2 regions of the Apibacter sp. wkB309 genome follow, and region 1 is predicted to be linked to the other one. Evidence: riboswitches for the same ligand, from Rfam matches in the RefSeq annotation. Region 1 holds a riboswitch; the other holds the start of a gene.

Region 1 (7,553 bases):
AAAAAATAAATTATTGGGAAAATGTAGATTTATATATTGGAGGAAGTGAACATGCTACGGGACATTTATTGTATTCACGTTTTTGGAATAAATTTTTAAAAGATTATGGATACTGTGCCCAAGAAGAACCGTTCCAAAAATTAATTAATCAAGGGATGATTTTAGGTCAAAGTGCTTATATATACCGAATTAACGGAACTAATAACTTCATCTCTTACAATTTATTACATGAAGCACAAGATACCACTCCACTGCATATTGATGTAAAACTTCTTAAAGGAACTACAGATGAAGTTGATTTAGAAAAATTAAGAAATTGGAGAGATGAATTCAAAAATGCAGAGTTTATTCTTGAAGAAGGTAAATTTATATGCGGGAGAGAAGTAGAAAAGATGTCAAAATCTTACTACAATGTTATTAATCCAGATGATGTTTGTGATGAATACGGAGCCGACAGCTTACGTATGTATGAGATGTTTTTAGGACCTATTGAACAGGCTAAACCTTGGAATACTCAAGGACTTAGCGGAGTTCACGGATTCTTAAAAAAATTCTGGAAACTGTATCATTCCGGTGAAGGAGAAACTTTCTTTGTATCGGATGAAAAACCTACTAAAGAAGAACAAAAAATAATTCATCAGTTAATAAAAAAAGTTAAAGAGGATTTGGATAACTTTTCTTTCAATACATCCATAAGTTCTTTTATGATTGCTACCAATGATTTGGTAAAAATAAAATGCTATAAAAGAGAAATTTTAGAATCTTTGTGCATTTTAATCTCTCCTTATGCTCCACATATTGCAGAAGAACTATGGGAAAAATTGGGATATGAAAACAGCATTGAATTTCAAGCATTCCCTGAATTCAACGCTGAATATCTTGTTTCCGAAATACATGAATATCCGGTTAGTTTTAATGGAAAAGTACGTTTTAAAATTGAAATGCCTATTTCCGCTACTCCTAAAGAAATTGAAGAAGCAGTAATGGCCCATGAAAAAACACCGAATTATCTTGACGGCAAACAACCTAAAAAGATTATTGTAGTGCCTAAACGAATTGTCAATATTGTACTATAAATAGAATTGAAAAACCAATCCCAAAACGGATTGGTTTTTTTATATTCCTTTATGCTATCTTTTATTAACTAATTAGTTGTTAATCCACCATCAACTGATAGAATCGTTCCAGTAATCCATCGGGCTTGATCGGAAGCCAGGAAAACAGCAGCCGCCCCAATATCTTCTACCGTTCCAATACTTCCCATCGGATATATAGATTTAATCATTGTATGAAAATTTGTTTTCCCTTCTTCGCTAAGTTGTTCTAAATTATATCGAAGAAGCGGCGTATCGATACTTCCCGGAGCAATAGCATTAACCCGAATTCCATCTTTTCCTGCCTCAAAAGCTAATGATTTAGTAAATGAATCTATACCGCCCTTAGTCATGGAGTAAGCAGTAGATTCTCTTCCCGGTAACATTCTGTGTGAAAAATAAGATGAAATATTAATTATATTTCCTTTAGATTTTTTCAAAGATTGATACAAATTTTGAGTCAGTATATAAGGTGCTTTCATATTAAGATTAATATGTTTATCTAATAAATCTTCAGATGTTTCTTCAAAAGGATTAAAACGACCGATTCCTGCATTATTGATTAACACATCAACTGTCTTTACTTTTTCTAAAATTAGTTTACCAACTGAAGGTAATTTTTCAATTTCCGTTAAATCCGCAGAAATCAGAGAAACGGTTACGTGATACGACGAAAATTCTTCTTTAATGTTGTTTAATTTTTGAGGATCTCTGGCAATTAGAACAAGATTTGCTCTTTGTTTGGCGAAAGCACGAGCAATTCCCAAGCCTATTCCTTCTGTAGCGCCGGTTATAATAACATTTTTGTCTATGAACATAGTGTTTAAATTTTAATTATATTTTATTGTTAAATATTTACATTTTATGCAAATTATTTACAATTACAAATTTAACTTTTATTTTGTATATTTACTTCAAATAATGTAAATAATTTACAAAATGAACGAAACCAATCATTTATCTTTCGATTTTAAATTTTTAGAGCAATTAATTGTGGGCATTGGCGAAGTTTCTCAAATAACGGGAATTCCTACCCGACAAATTAGGTATTGGGAAGATAAAGGAATTATCAAAAGTCTTACAGAACAGGAAGGAAAAAACAGAAGATACAATTATGAAAATATTAAAAAAATGATTCTAATAAAAGAATTATTGGAAGAAGGGTTTACATTAGATGCTGCGTCACAAAAATTAGACAGCCGAATGCAAATGATTGAAAATGTATTAAAAAAGCTTTCCAACAAATAAAATCAGTATATAATAAATGGGTTGTTAAAAGATCATTTATATTGCAAAATATTATAATTGATCTTACTATAAATCATGCTTTACAGTAAATTATTTACCATCACAAAAAATTGTATTATTTCAACTTGAAATTAATTTCGACGGTTATTTAAACGCTTCTGTTAGTAAATTCATTTCTGTTTAGCATACTTTAAATCTTATATTATAATGATTACTAAAGATACATTACATTTATAAATATTATAATAAAATGGTTTTTTATTGGAAATTAAAAAATAAAACGTATCTTTGTAATATATTTAGCGATCATTAATAAAATTACTTATCAAGAAAGGTGGAGGGAATTGGCCCTATGATACCTTAGCAACCCTCTTATATGAGTAGGTGCTGCATCCAACCGTAAAGGAAAGATAAGTCGAAACAGCTTACATAAAAATACAAATAATAGAGCTTCTTTCGACCTACATAAAGAAGCTAATTCATAATTTAGCATTTAAATAAATGGGAATCTTGTATAAGTTGTTTTATGATGATTAATGAATTTTAAAGCATTTATTAATTAGAAAAAACAACCTAGTCATGAAATTAGAAACAAAATTAGTACATATTTCTACTCCAGATGTACTTACCGGAGCTATCTCTACTCCTATTTACCAAACCTCTTCTTATGTTCAGGAAGAACCGGATGTGAATAAAGGATTTGCTTATACAAGAACGGCTAATCCTACTCGTAAAGTTGTAGAACAAGCCATTGCTGAATTAGAGGGTGGTATTGCCGGATTTGCTTTTTCATCGGGATTGGCAGCAACGGATTGTGTTTTAAAGTTATTAAAACAAGGGGATGAAATTATTGCTGTAAATGATGTTTACGGAGGTACTTATCGAATAGTTACTACAGTTTATAATAAATTTGGTGTAACCTCTAAATTTATTGATACTACTGATATTCAAAATGTCTTACAAGCAGTTTCAAATAAAACTCGCTTCATTTGGCTGGAAACCCCTACAAATCCAACATTAAAAATATCCGACATTGAAGAAATCGCTAAAATTTCTAAGCAAGTGGGAGCATTATTAATTGTAGATAATACATTTTTATCTCCAGCTTTACAACAACCGATACGTTTAGGAGCTGATATTGTTGTACACAGTGGAACTAAATATCTTTCAGGACATGGAGACGTTTTATCCGGCTTTGTAGTTGTGAAAGATCCTAAAATAGCCGAAGAATTAAAATATTTACAAAATACCTCAGGTGGGGTACTCTCGCCTTTTGATAGTTGGTTAACCTTACGCGGAATTCAAACTCTATCTCTGCGTATGGAAAAACATTCACAAAATGCTCAAAAAATTGCTGAATTTTTAACTACACATCCCAAAATAGATAAAGTATATTATCCCGGATTAAAAAATCATCCCAATCATCATATTGCGGCCAAACAACAAAAAGGGTTTGGCGGAATGGTATCTTTTAGTTTAAAAGACGATACTTTAGAAGCGGCAAAAGATTTTTTAACTCGTACCAAAATTTTTCTTTTAGCTGAAAATTTAGGCGATGTTAGGAGTTTGGGTAGCCATCCTGCCACCATGACCCATAAATCAACCCCTCTTGAAGTTCGTAAAGAAACAGGAATTCAAGATTCTTTAATTCGTTTATCGGTAGGAATTGAAAATGTAGATGACCTGATTAATGATATCAAACAAGCTTTAGATTAACGGTTAATTTTATAAATTGAATAATTAAATGATAAGAAATAAACTTAAATTAGGAATTTTTGGATTTGGATGTGTGGGAACGGGATTGTATAAAGTGTTAGAAGAAGCCGAAAGTGTAGATGCAAATATTAAAAAAATATGTATTAAACATCCCGATAAACCGAGATCAATCGATAAAAAGTATTTTACTACCGATAAATACGAGTTATTATCAGACCCTGAAATTGAAGTTATTGTTGAATTAATTGATGATGCTGATGCTGCTTTTGATATTGTTTCAGAGGCCATGAAGAACGGAAAAGCTGTAGTTTCGGCAAATAAAAAGATGATTGCTGAACATTTACCTGAACTTCTAAAGTTGGAAAAAGAATACCAAGTTCCCCTACTCTATGAAGCCTCTGTTTGTGCAAGTATTCCCATCATCAGAAATTTAGAAGAATATTATGACAATGATTTGTTAACATCGGTTTCGGGAATTTTTAATGGTTCTACCAATTTCATTTTAACCAAAATGATCCATGAAAAACTTTCTTATCCTGTGGTTTTAAAAGAAGCTCAAGACAAAGGATTCGCAGAATCAGATCCTACCTTAGATGTTGAGGGAATTGATCCTAAATATAAATTGTGTATTATTCTTTTTCATGCTTTTGGACTTATTACAAAACCGGAATCTATATTTAATTTCGGAATATCAAGAATTAGTGATTTCGACTTGGAATTTGCTCGTCAAAGAAATTTAACAATCAAGTTAATAGCAAGATGCAATAAAAATAATAATGAAATTACGGGTTTTTGTGCTCCTACTTTTATAGAAAAAGAAAATACGTTAGCTCATGTAAATTATGAATATAATGGAGTGGTTTTAGAAAGTGCTTTTTCAGAAAAGCAACTGATGATCGGTAAAGGTGCGGGAGATAAACCCACCGGATCTGCCGTGCTTTCTGATATTTCAGCTTTAACGTATGATTACAGATATGAAAACAAGAAATATATTCATCTAAATAAACAATTACAATTAGTCGATACTAAAATTTATAAGGTTTATGTGAGATATCACGATCAATTTTCCGGTTTTGATGATTTTGAATCCATAGAAGAACAATACAGCAGCCATTCAGGTAATTATTTTATAGGTTTTATCTGTTTACATAAATTAGCGCATTCTACATGGATTAAAGATCCGAATATAAATGTTATTTTTTTCAGCTGATTGGGTTGATAAGTATATAAGCTCAACTATTTAGCAATGATTGCCCAAAGCTCGGTCATATAATTTTTTATATATAGGAATTATTTTAGAATTATCAAAAAGTAACGCTTGATCTTTCGCTTGTTTTTTGAAAAGTGAAAGCATTTTTTCATCTTTCAGCAGCCTAATGGCATTCTTTGCCATGGAAGAAACGTCACCAACGGGTGATACAAATCCTGAAAATCCGTCTTTATTAACTTCTGTAATTCCCCCGGCATTACTTGAAATAACAGGTATGCCACAAGCCATTGCTTCTAAGGCTGCCAATCCGAAACTTTCTTGTTCTGAAGGTAATAAAAATAGATCTGCAATGCTTAAAATTGAAGATACATCTACCATTTTTCCCAACGTTTTTATTTTATCCTCCAAATGATACACTTTAGTTAAATGCTCAATAGTTTCTGTCTCCGGTCCTTCTCCAACAATCAAAAGTTTCGATTTAACTTCTTTTTGTACCAGATTGAAAATCGACATTACATCATCAATGCGTTTAATTTTTCTCAAGTTAGATACATGGATAAGTAATTTTTCATCTTCAGAAGCAAAATTCTTTCGGATACACGGGCTTGATATTTTAACAGAATTATCAATAAAATTCGGAATTACTTCAATGTCTTTTTTAATAGTAAATGCCTCAAAAGTATCTTGTTTTAAACTTTGGGAAACAGAGGTGATATAATCGGATTTATTGATCGAAAATTCGACACCGGATTTATAAATGGGATGACTTCCTACCAAAGTAATATCTGTACCGTGTAAGGTAGTGATTACCGGTAATTCAACACCCTTCTCTTTTAAAATTTGCTTGGCAAAATAGGCTGCATAGGCATGAGGTATTGCATAATGTACATGCAGCAAATCTAATCCGTAAGTTTCTGCAACATTTACAATGATTGTAGACAATGCTAAGGAAAAGGGTTGATATTCAAATAAAGGATATTGTTTAACGCAAACTTGATGAAAATATACATTAGGCAAAGTGACATCCAGCTTTGCCGGAATACTATAGCTTATAAAATGAGCTTCATTATCTAATGCGGCCATCTCCATTCCTAATTGGGTGGCAACTATCCCGCTCCCACCGAACGTAGGATAACAAACAATTCCAATTTTCATCTTATTGCAAAAAATTTAAAAGATCATAATAGTTTTCAGAATTTATGCCATGACCTTCATTGTATTCATGATATTCATAATCTAAATCTAATTCTTCACATATTGATTTGAATTGACGAGACCATTGAATGGGAATAATAGGATCTTCTTTTCCATGTGAAAAGAAAAATTCCAATTGTGAAAAATCATCTCCCATGTTTACGTCTTTCAATAATTCCGGATCCGGATATCCACTTAAACAGGCTATTTTTTTAAACCTTTTAGGATGGTGTAATGCTAATGAAAAAGAAAGGATAGCTCCTTGACTAAAACCTAACAAGGTTATGGAATTAGTATCAAAAGGATATTTAGTTTGGATTTGATCCAAAAATTTCATAATAATTTTTTGCGATTCAATTGCCTGGTCGGAATTAATCATTTTGGCTCCTGAGGTAAAATCTAAATCGTACCAGGCATATCCCCCCATGCTAATTTCTCGTATAGCTCGTAAACTAATCACGTAGGCATCATCGGGTAATTCTTCTGCAAAACTGAACAAATCTTGCTCATTACTTCCATACCCATGCAGTAAAAGTATTAATGAAGGCGTCTCGGTAGCTGACTTAGGTTCTCTTAATAAATAATGGACCATATTTAGAAATTTAGTAAAACAAAGATACTCTTTTTTGTATAATACATTTTAGAGGATCAAGCGATCTAACGTTATCTACACGTTTCTTATGACACTTATGCTTCTCGGTGAGTATCTTAAAAATGTTTTTTTAGATCAATTGTTAATTTGAAAATTAGATTATATTTTTTCTAAATTATTAAAACATAATGCTTTTTAGTAAAATAGATACGGTTTAAAATTATTAATTGAAACCAATCGATTTGTTATTCAATCACTCTATTTTCTAACATAGGAACAAATTGATAATCTCCAAACTCCATAGTCTCAAATGTATTTTCATCTAATTTTAGAACGGTATACATTTTTTGCTCTTTTTCTCCTATAGGAATAACCATGACCCCTCCTACTGCTAATTGCTCCAATAACTTTTTAGGCATGGTGGGAACCCCCGCTGTTACTATAATTTTATCAAAAGGAGCAAAAGAAGGAAGACCTAAATATCCATCTCCAAAAATTT
Region 2 (7,553 bases), on a different contig from region 1:
TTACTTTTTTTAGTTTTATTTTATGGATTGACTCAAGCCGCATTTACCTTTACCGGTTTCCACTTTTTAACCATGGCAATCCTTTACGCATCAATCGTTATCTTATGTATGGTTTTAGCTGTCATAGCGCTTAAAAAACTGATTCCGGAATTTGATTTAAGACTTGAAATACATTTTATGGTGAGCTTAATCATTTGTATACTTGGCCTCATAACAACCGTTGATGGAAAAATAGTATATAAAACATCAGAGGAAACCATAAATGTTAACTATATACTTTTATCGATGGGACTATTCATTTTCTTTTTTCTAATAGGATTTTTAGGAAATAAAATTAAATGGAGGTTAACTAAATGGAAAAATTGTTAAACACTAAAAGAAAAAATTAAAATAACTAATAAATATGGAAATTATATCAAAAGTATTATTTTGGGTAGCGAATAGTTTATTAATTCCCGATATCATCATCTTACTAATATTATTCGCTCGTTCATTGCTTCTGTTAGGAAGCTTTTACAATCAATTTATCGTTAAAAGGAATAACGATAAAAAGATAAATCCGGTTATTGAAAACCTTACTCAAGAAAAATTAAAAGATTTACAAGCATCCTTGCCTTCAAAAAACAACTCCTTGTATATAAAATATTTAAGGACATTATTGGAAAATACCACCCATGAAGCCTATGCCGATTATACCATTTCCAATTTTGAAAATGAAGTAGATAAAGACCTTTCCTTATCAAAAATGCTTGCAAAACTCGGGCCTGTCTTAGGCTTAATCGGTACTCTGATAGCCATGAGTCCTGCACTGGTTGGGCTGTCTTCCGGGGATATTTCCGGTATGGCGTATAATATGCAAGTAGTTTTTGCAACAACTGTGGTGGGATTGGTAGTAAGCGCAATCGGATTAGTAACTTTACAAGTAAAACAACGATGGTATGCAAAAGAAGTTAACAATTTAGATTATGTAGCAAGAGTAGTAACGGGTAATGTAAATTAAGGATGAAAAGGCGAAGAAGAATTAACAGATTTCTAAAAGAAGAAGATACCGATCCGCTTAGTGTTATCGTAAACCTATTTGATGTAGCCATGGTTTTTGCCGTAGCCCTTATGGTTGCCATGGTTATGAATTTAAATATGGGTGAAGTATTTTCCAATGAAGATTTTACCGTTGTTAAAAATCCGGGAAAAGAAGACATGGAAATAATAACCAAAGAAGGAAATAAAATAAATAAGTATACCCCATCCCAAGAGAAATCCACAGGTAAAAAAGGGAAAAAAGTGGGGATAGCTTATGAACTGGAAAATGGAGAAATAATATACGTACCCGAGAAATAGTTCCGAATTATATGATATTTTAAAATAATAGAGTACATTTATCAGAAAAAAATATTTTACTTTATCAAGGAATATGACAAAATAACAGATAAGTAAAGTGGCATGATAAATGCAAGATTTAAATCGTAAAATATTAATATATAGAACAGTAAGTCATACATGGACGAAAATTTTTCACAACAAGTCAAAGATGTAATAAGCTTCAGTAATGAAGAAGTATTACGATTAGGTAATGACCATATAGGGACGGAACATCTTGTACTGGGTATCTTACGTGAAGGTAACAGCAAAGCTATTACCATACTTCAAAGTTTAAATGTTGATTTAGGTGACTTAAGGAGAAAAATAGAAAATCTTAATAAACCTGAAATAAGTATAAAAGTAGACAGGAATCGCATCCCGTTTACTAAAGCTGCCGAAAGAGCTTTAAAAACAAGCTTTTTAGAAGCTAAGCTTTTTAGAAGCCCGGAAATAGAAACCATACATTTATTGATATGCATTTTGAGGATAGAAAGCGATCCGGTAACCCAGCTTTTCAAAAAGTATAATATCGATGCTAATATCCTTAAAGAAGAATATAGATTTCAGTTTCAAGAAGATTTTACAGAACAACCCACCAATGAATTTTCTGAAGAAGAAGGCATTAGTGAAGGAAATCAATACGAATCACCCAAAGGTAGCAGATCCAATCCTTCGAAAAGCAGAACACCGGTATTAGATAATTTCGGTAGAGATTTAACCACTGCTGCACTCGAAGGTCGTTTAGATCCGGTGGTAGGAAGGGAAAAAGAAATTGAAAGAGTATCTCAGATATTAAGCAGGAGAAAAAAGAATAATCCTTTGTTAATAGGAGAGCCCGGAGTTGGTAAATCAGCCATTGCAGAAGGTCTCGCTTTACGAATTGTTCAAAAAAAGGTTTCTCGTGTTTTATACAATAAACGTGTAGTTACCTTAGATGTAGCCGGACTGGTTGCAGGTACTAAATATAGAGGACAATTTGAAGAAAGAATGAAAGCCATTATGAATGAGCTTGAAAAAAACTCGGATATTATTCTCTTTATTGATGAAATCCATACCATAGTAGGAGCCGGAGGAGCCACAGGTTCTTTAGATGCTTCCAATATGTTCAAACCCGCATTAGCAAGAGGAGAGATACAATGCATCGGAGCGACTACTTTGGATGAATATAGGCAATATATTGAAAAAGACGGCGCTTTAGAAAGAAGATTTCAAAAAGTAATGGTTGAACAAACTTCTCCGGAAGAAACCATTATCATATTAAATCAAATTAAAGATAAATACGAAGAACATCATAATGTAACTTATACCGAGGAGGCAATTAAAGCTTGTGTAAATCTTACTACAAGATACATTACCGACCGATATTTGCCGGATAAAGCGATTGATGCGCTCGATGAAGCGGGATCAAGAGTCCATATCAAAAATATCAAAGTTCCAAAGGAAATAGTTAATTATGAGAAAGAATTAGAAAAAATCAGAGCTGAAAAGACTAGGGTAATTAAAAGCCAAAAGTATGAAGAAGCTGCAAAATTAAGAGATACTGAAAAAGAGATTGAAACAAAATTAGCGAATGCACAAAGAGAATGGGAAAAATCTTCAAGAGAACATCGGGAGATTGTTACCGAAGATAATGTTGCAGAGGTAGTTTCAATGATGAGCGGTGTACCTGTACAAAGAGTAGCAGAAGGAGAGCTTAAAAAACTTGCTCAAATGAAAGATCTGATGAAAGGAAAAATTATCGGTCAGGACGAAGCAGTCAACAAAGTTGTAAAAGCCATTCAGAGAAATCGTGCCGGATTAAAAGATCCTAACAGGCCTATAGGAACATTTATATTTTTAGGAGCAACCGGTGTTGGAAAAACTCAATTAGCAAAAGTTATTGCCAGAGAATTATTTGATTCAGATGATGCTCTCATTAGAATAGATATGAGTGAGTATATGGAAAAATTTGCCGTATCTAGATTAGTAGGAGCTCCTCCGGGATATGTAGGATATGAAGAAGGGGGGCAATTGACTGAATCCGTAAGAAGAAAACCTTATGCTGTAATCCTCTTAGATGAAATAGAAAAAGCGCATCCGGATGTATTTAATATTCTTTTGCAAATTTTAGATGACGGACATGTTACGGATAGTTTGGGAAGAAAAATAGATTTTAGAAATACAATAATCATTTTAACTTCCAATATCGGAACTCGTGAACTTAAAGAATTCGGTGACGGTGTTGGATTTGGAACTTCTGCCAAAAAATCATCATCCGATATAAGAGCAAAATCTACTCTAGAAAACGCTTTAAAGAGAACATTTGCTCCTGAATTCCTAAATAGGATCGATGATGTTATCATCTTTAATAATTTGGAAAAGGAAGATATATCCAAAATTATAGATTTAGAATTGAAAAATGTGTACGATAGAATTGCTAAAATAGGATATGAAGTAGAATTATCTCCGGAAGCAAAAGAATTCATCATTGAAAAAGGATGGGACAAAAATTTCGGTGCACGTCAGCTTAAACGAGCGATCCAGAAATATGTGGAAGATGTGATCGCTGAAGAAATTATCAATTCATCGATACATGACGGAGACCATCTCTATATTGGATTAAATAAAGAAAAAGACAGTACGGAAATTAAAATACGGGAGGTTGAAAAAGAATCTCCGACAAAAGATTAAAAAGATAAATAATGAAGAGCCTGTTTGATTGAATCAAGCAGGCTTTTTTATGTTATAAATACGCGGAGTTAATGATAAATGAATAATCCAATAAAAATCCGAGAGAATTACTAATGATAAACAAAAAGCATTTGCCCAGAATGGCTGTAACCCTTTTATTTTTTTTCTTTGGAGGCAGTTCCGCGACTTGGGCTTCACGGATTCCAACAATTAAATTATCGATGAATGTTTCCGATTCCAATTGGGGATTGGTTTTACTATTTTTATCAATCGGAACACTTATTACGTTACCTTTTGCGGGTAATCTTATAAAAAAGCTGGGAAGCAAAAAATCAACCCTTACATTTATCATTCTTTACTTTATATTTTTAATTGGGATTGGATTTTGCGGTGAATTATGGCAATTGAAACTCAATTTAATAGCCTACGGGGCCATAGGTAATTTAACCAATATAGCTATAAATACACAAGCTGTTAATGTGTCAAAATCCTATAAAGGCCAAATAATAGGCTCCATGCACGGTACTTGGAGCATTGGAGGTTTTTTTGCTTCTTGGTTAGGAGCAGTAATGATTGCTAAAAATATTCCACCCTCAGAGCATTTTATTTTATATTCTTCCGTAGGAATCCTGGTTTCCCTTTGGTTATTCAGATACTTATTGCCGGATGAAGCCATAGAAGAACCGATGGAATTACCGAAAAAATCAAAATTTATCAGAGTTGATAAAAATCTTATTGTCTTAGGATTTTTAGCTTTTTTTGCTATGGTTTCTGAAGGAACGATGACCGATTGGTCCAATGAATATATGAGGAATATAGTGAAAGCCGATAAAAAATATATCGGATATGGTTTGACTGCCTATATGGCAGCCATGGCTTGCGGACGATTCATTTCTGATTTTATAGTTCGGAAATTCGGTTCAAAAATTACGTTGATCATCAGCGGATCTTTAATTTTTACAGGTATGATCTGTGCTGTTCTATTTCCAACATTACTAACCACACTTCTTTCGTTCATTATAGTTGGATTGGGTATATCTGCAGTGGTACCCTTAGTATATACCTTAGCGGGAAATTCAAAAACTGCTTCGCCAGAACAAGCGCTTACAGTTATAACCAGCATTGGTTTTATCGGTTTTTTTCTAGGTCCTCCTTGCATTGGTTTTTTAGCTGAAAAATTTTCATTACAAATATCTTTTACTTTCATTTCCTTGTTTGGAATAGGAATAATTTTCTTGGTAAGATTTTTTAAGATAAAGTAAATTTATTTCTTTATCTTAGAGGTAAAATAATATAATATAAAATTATTTTATTATGAAAATTATGGTATATTTACATCACTTATCAAGAAAGGTGGAGGGACTGGCCCTGTGAAACCTTGGCAACCGGCCTGCTTAGGCTTGGTGCTAATTCCAGCCCTGAGGGGAAAGATGAGTGATTCGCGAATTGTGAGTGTGTTGAGTTGTGAATAATTTCTTTTTTCCTTTCCGGTTTTTCTTGATACAGTTTTAATAAATATAATTTAGTAACTGTAAGAAAAATAATGAAAAAAGTTTCTTTGTTAATGGTAAGTTTAATTTTAGAATTTACCAATTATGTAGATGCTCAAGAAAAACGAGCCGTAGATTCCCTTGATCTTGAAGAGATTGTTGTGGTCGGTGGCAGAAGTTCAGAACGAACCAAAGTAAATTCTCCCGTTGCCATAGACGTAATAGATGTCAGGAAAATAGAAAAGGCATCTCCTCAATTAACCGTTAACGACTTATTAAATTATTTAGTACCTTCATTCAATTCTGTTCGCCAATCTTCTTCCGATGGAACGGAACATATTGATCCTGCTACCTTGAGAGGTATGGGGCCCGATCAGGTTCTGGTATTAGTGAATGGAAAAAGACGGCATACTACCTCATTAGTCAACTATCAAAATACGGTAGGTAATGGATCTGTGGGTACAGATTTAAGTGCCATACCCGTTTCAGCAATAGAAAAAATAGAGGTTTTAAGAGATGGTGCGGCAGCTCAATACGGCTCGGATGCCATTGCCGGTGTAATTAATATTATTTTAAAAAAGAATGAGGGCGGCTCGGCATCCATCACCTATGGATTAACCAATAGAAATGACGGGGAAACTTACAATTTTAGTGGAAATTACGGGGCTAAATTAGGAGATAAAGGAGGAAGTATCAATCTTTCTTTTGTAGTCAGCCAAAGAAATAAAACCAATCGTTCTTATGATAATAATCTGGACAAGTTTGGCGATAACTTTGCCTATGATTTTGCACCGGATCCCAATCAGGCCAGAATAAACGATGAAAAAATTATGGCAGAAATGGGGTTAACCCAAAAAGATTTCCGTTTCAGGGCCGGAGATGCTCAAATTAAAAATCAACAATTTTTTATAAATTCCATTTATCCATTATCCGAAAAGTATGATTTCTACTCATTCGGTGGAGCAAGTTTAAGACAAGGAGAAGGAGCTGAATTCCGAAGACTTCCCAGTGAAAAAACTAATGTAGTTAAAGAGCTTTATCCGATAGGATTTCAACCTTTATTAAAATCCACTATTTATGATATTTCTAACTCTACGGGAATAAGATATATGCATAATAATTGGATGGTAGATATAAGTAATACTTTTGGAGAAAACCTCTTTAATTATAAGGCAACGCATACAAACAACGCTTCATTGGGCATACATTCACCAACGGAATTTAAAGCCGGGGGACATGAGTTTATGCAAAATACTATCAATCTGGATATTTCTAAAAAAATAAATACACTTCTTTCCATTGCCTTCGGAGGAGAATTTAAATACGAACAATATAGAATAAAGGCAGGAGAAGAGGGATCATGGATGCGTTACGATAAATTTGGTAATCCGGCAACAGCATCTACCCTTCCCACAGATATACTGGGAGAGGGGGGAGCACAAGGTTTTATAGGATTTTCTCCTGAAAATGCGTTAAAAGAGGACAGAAATAATGCATCCGGTTATGCGGATGTAGCATTTAAAAAAGGAAAATTTACCGGTGATTTGGCAGGAAGATATGAGCATTATTCCGATTTTGGTAATTCTTGGATAGGAAAGTTGGCGGTGCGTTATGAATATGTAAACGGATTTGCTGTAAGGGGAGCTTTCAGTAATGGATTCAGAGCCCCGTCTCTTCAACAGCAATATTTTAATAATTCTTTTTCCAGTATCTCATCGTCGGGATCAGGAGTTGTTTCTAAAGGTATATTCAGAAATGACAGTCCTTTGGCAAAAGCATTAGGTATTGATAAACTTAAAGAAGAAAAATCAATTAATGCAAGTGCCGGTTTAACATTTAAACCTTCTAAAAAAATCTATGTAACGGCTGATGCTTACTATATCAAAGTTAAAGATCGTATTGTACTCACGAGTGAATTTGTTAATGCAAAAGTAGAATCTTATGGAGTGGAAGGAGCACGATTTTTTACTAATGCTGTAGATACGGAAACGAAAGGTATTGATATAGTGGCCACGTATAAAGTTGGTTTAGGAA

The links. A riboswitch is a leader RNA that binds a small molecule or an ion and turns the genes downstream of it on or off. The one in region 1 is predicted to bind S-adenosylmethionine.
Region 2: another riboswitch for S-adenosylmethionine. It lies ahead of C4S75_RS03420 (TonB-dependent siderophore receptor); the one in region 1 lies ahead of C4S75_RS03825 (PLP-dependent aspartate aminotransferase family protein).

What each region holds. Positions count from the first base shown of each region.
Region 1 is NZ_PSZL01000004.1:12,653-20,205, forward strand. It holds gene leuS (leucine--tRNA ligase) at 1-1,076, shown strand, start outside; gene C4S75_RS03815 (SDR family NAD(P)-dependent oxidoreductase) at 1,145-1,912, opposite strand; gene C4S75_RS03820 (MerR family transcriptional regulator) at 2,034-2,342, shown strand; SAM riboswitch class I at 2,662-2,759, shown strand; gene C4S75_RS03825 (PLP-dependent aspartate aminotransferase family protein) at 2,922-4,058, shown strand; gene C4S75_RS03830 (homoserine dehydrogenase) at 4,087-5,268, shown strand; gene bshA (N-acetyl-alpha-D-glucosaminyl L-malate synthase BshA) at 5,299-6,423, opposite strand; gene C4S75_RS03840 (alpha/beta hydrolase) at 6,425-7,054, opposite strand; gene C4S75_RS03845 (protein-L-isoaspartate(D-aspartate) O-methyltransferase) at 7,300-7,553, opposite strand, start outside.
Region 2 is NZ_PSZL01000003.1:47,025-54,577, forward strand. It holds gene C4S75_RS03395 (hypothetical protein) at 1-369, shown strand, start outside; gene C4S75_RS03400 (MotA/TolQ/ExbB proton channel family protein) at 404-1,000, shown strand; gene C4S75_RS03405 (DUF2149 domain-containing protein) at 1,003-1,338, shown strand; gene C4S75_RS03410 (ATP-dependent Clp protease ATP-binding subunit) at 1,498-4,029, shown strand; gene C4S75_RS03415 (MFS transporter) at 4,143-5,291, shown strand; SAM riboswitch class I at 5,368-5,466, shown strand; gene C4S75_RS03420 (TonB-dependent siderophore receptor) at 5,573-7,553, shown strand, end outside.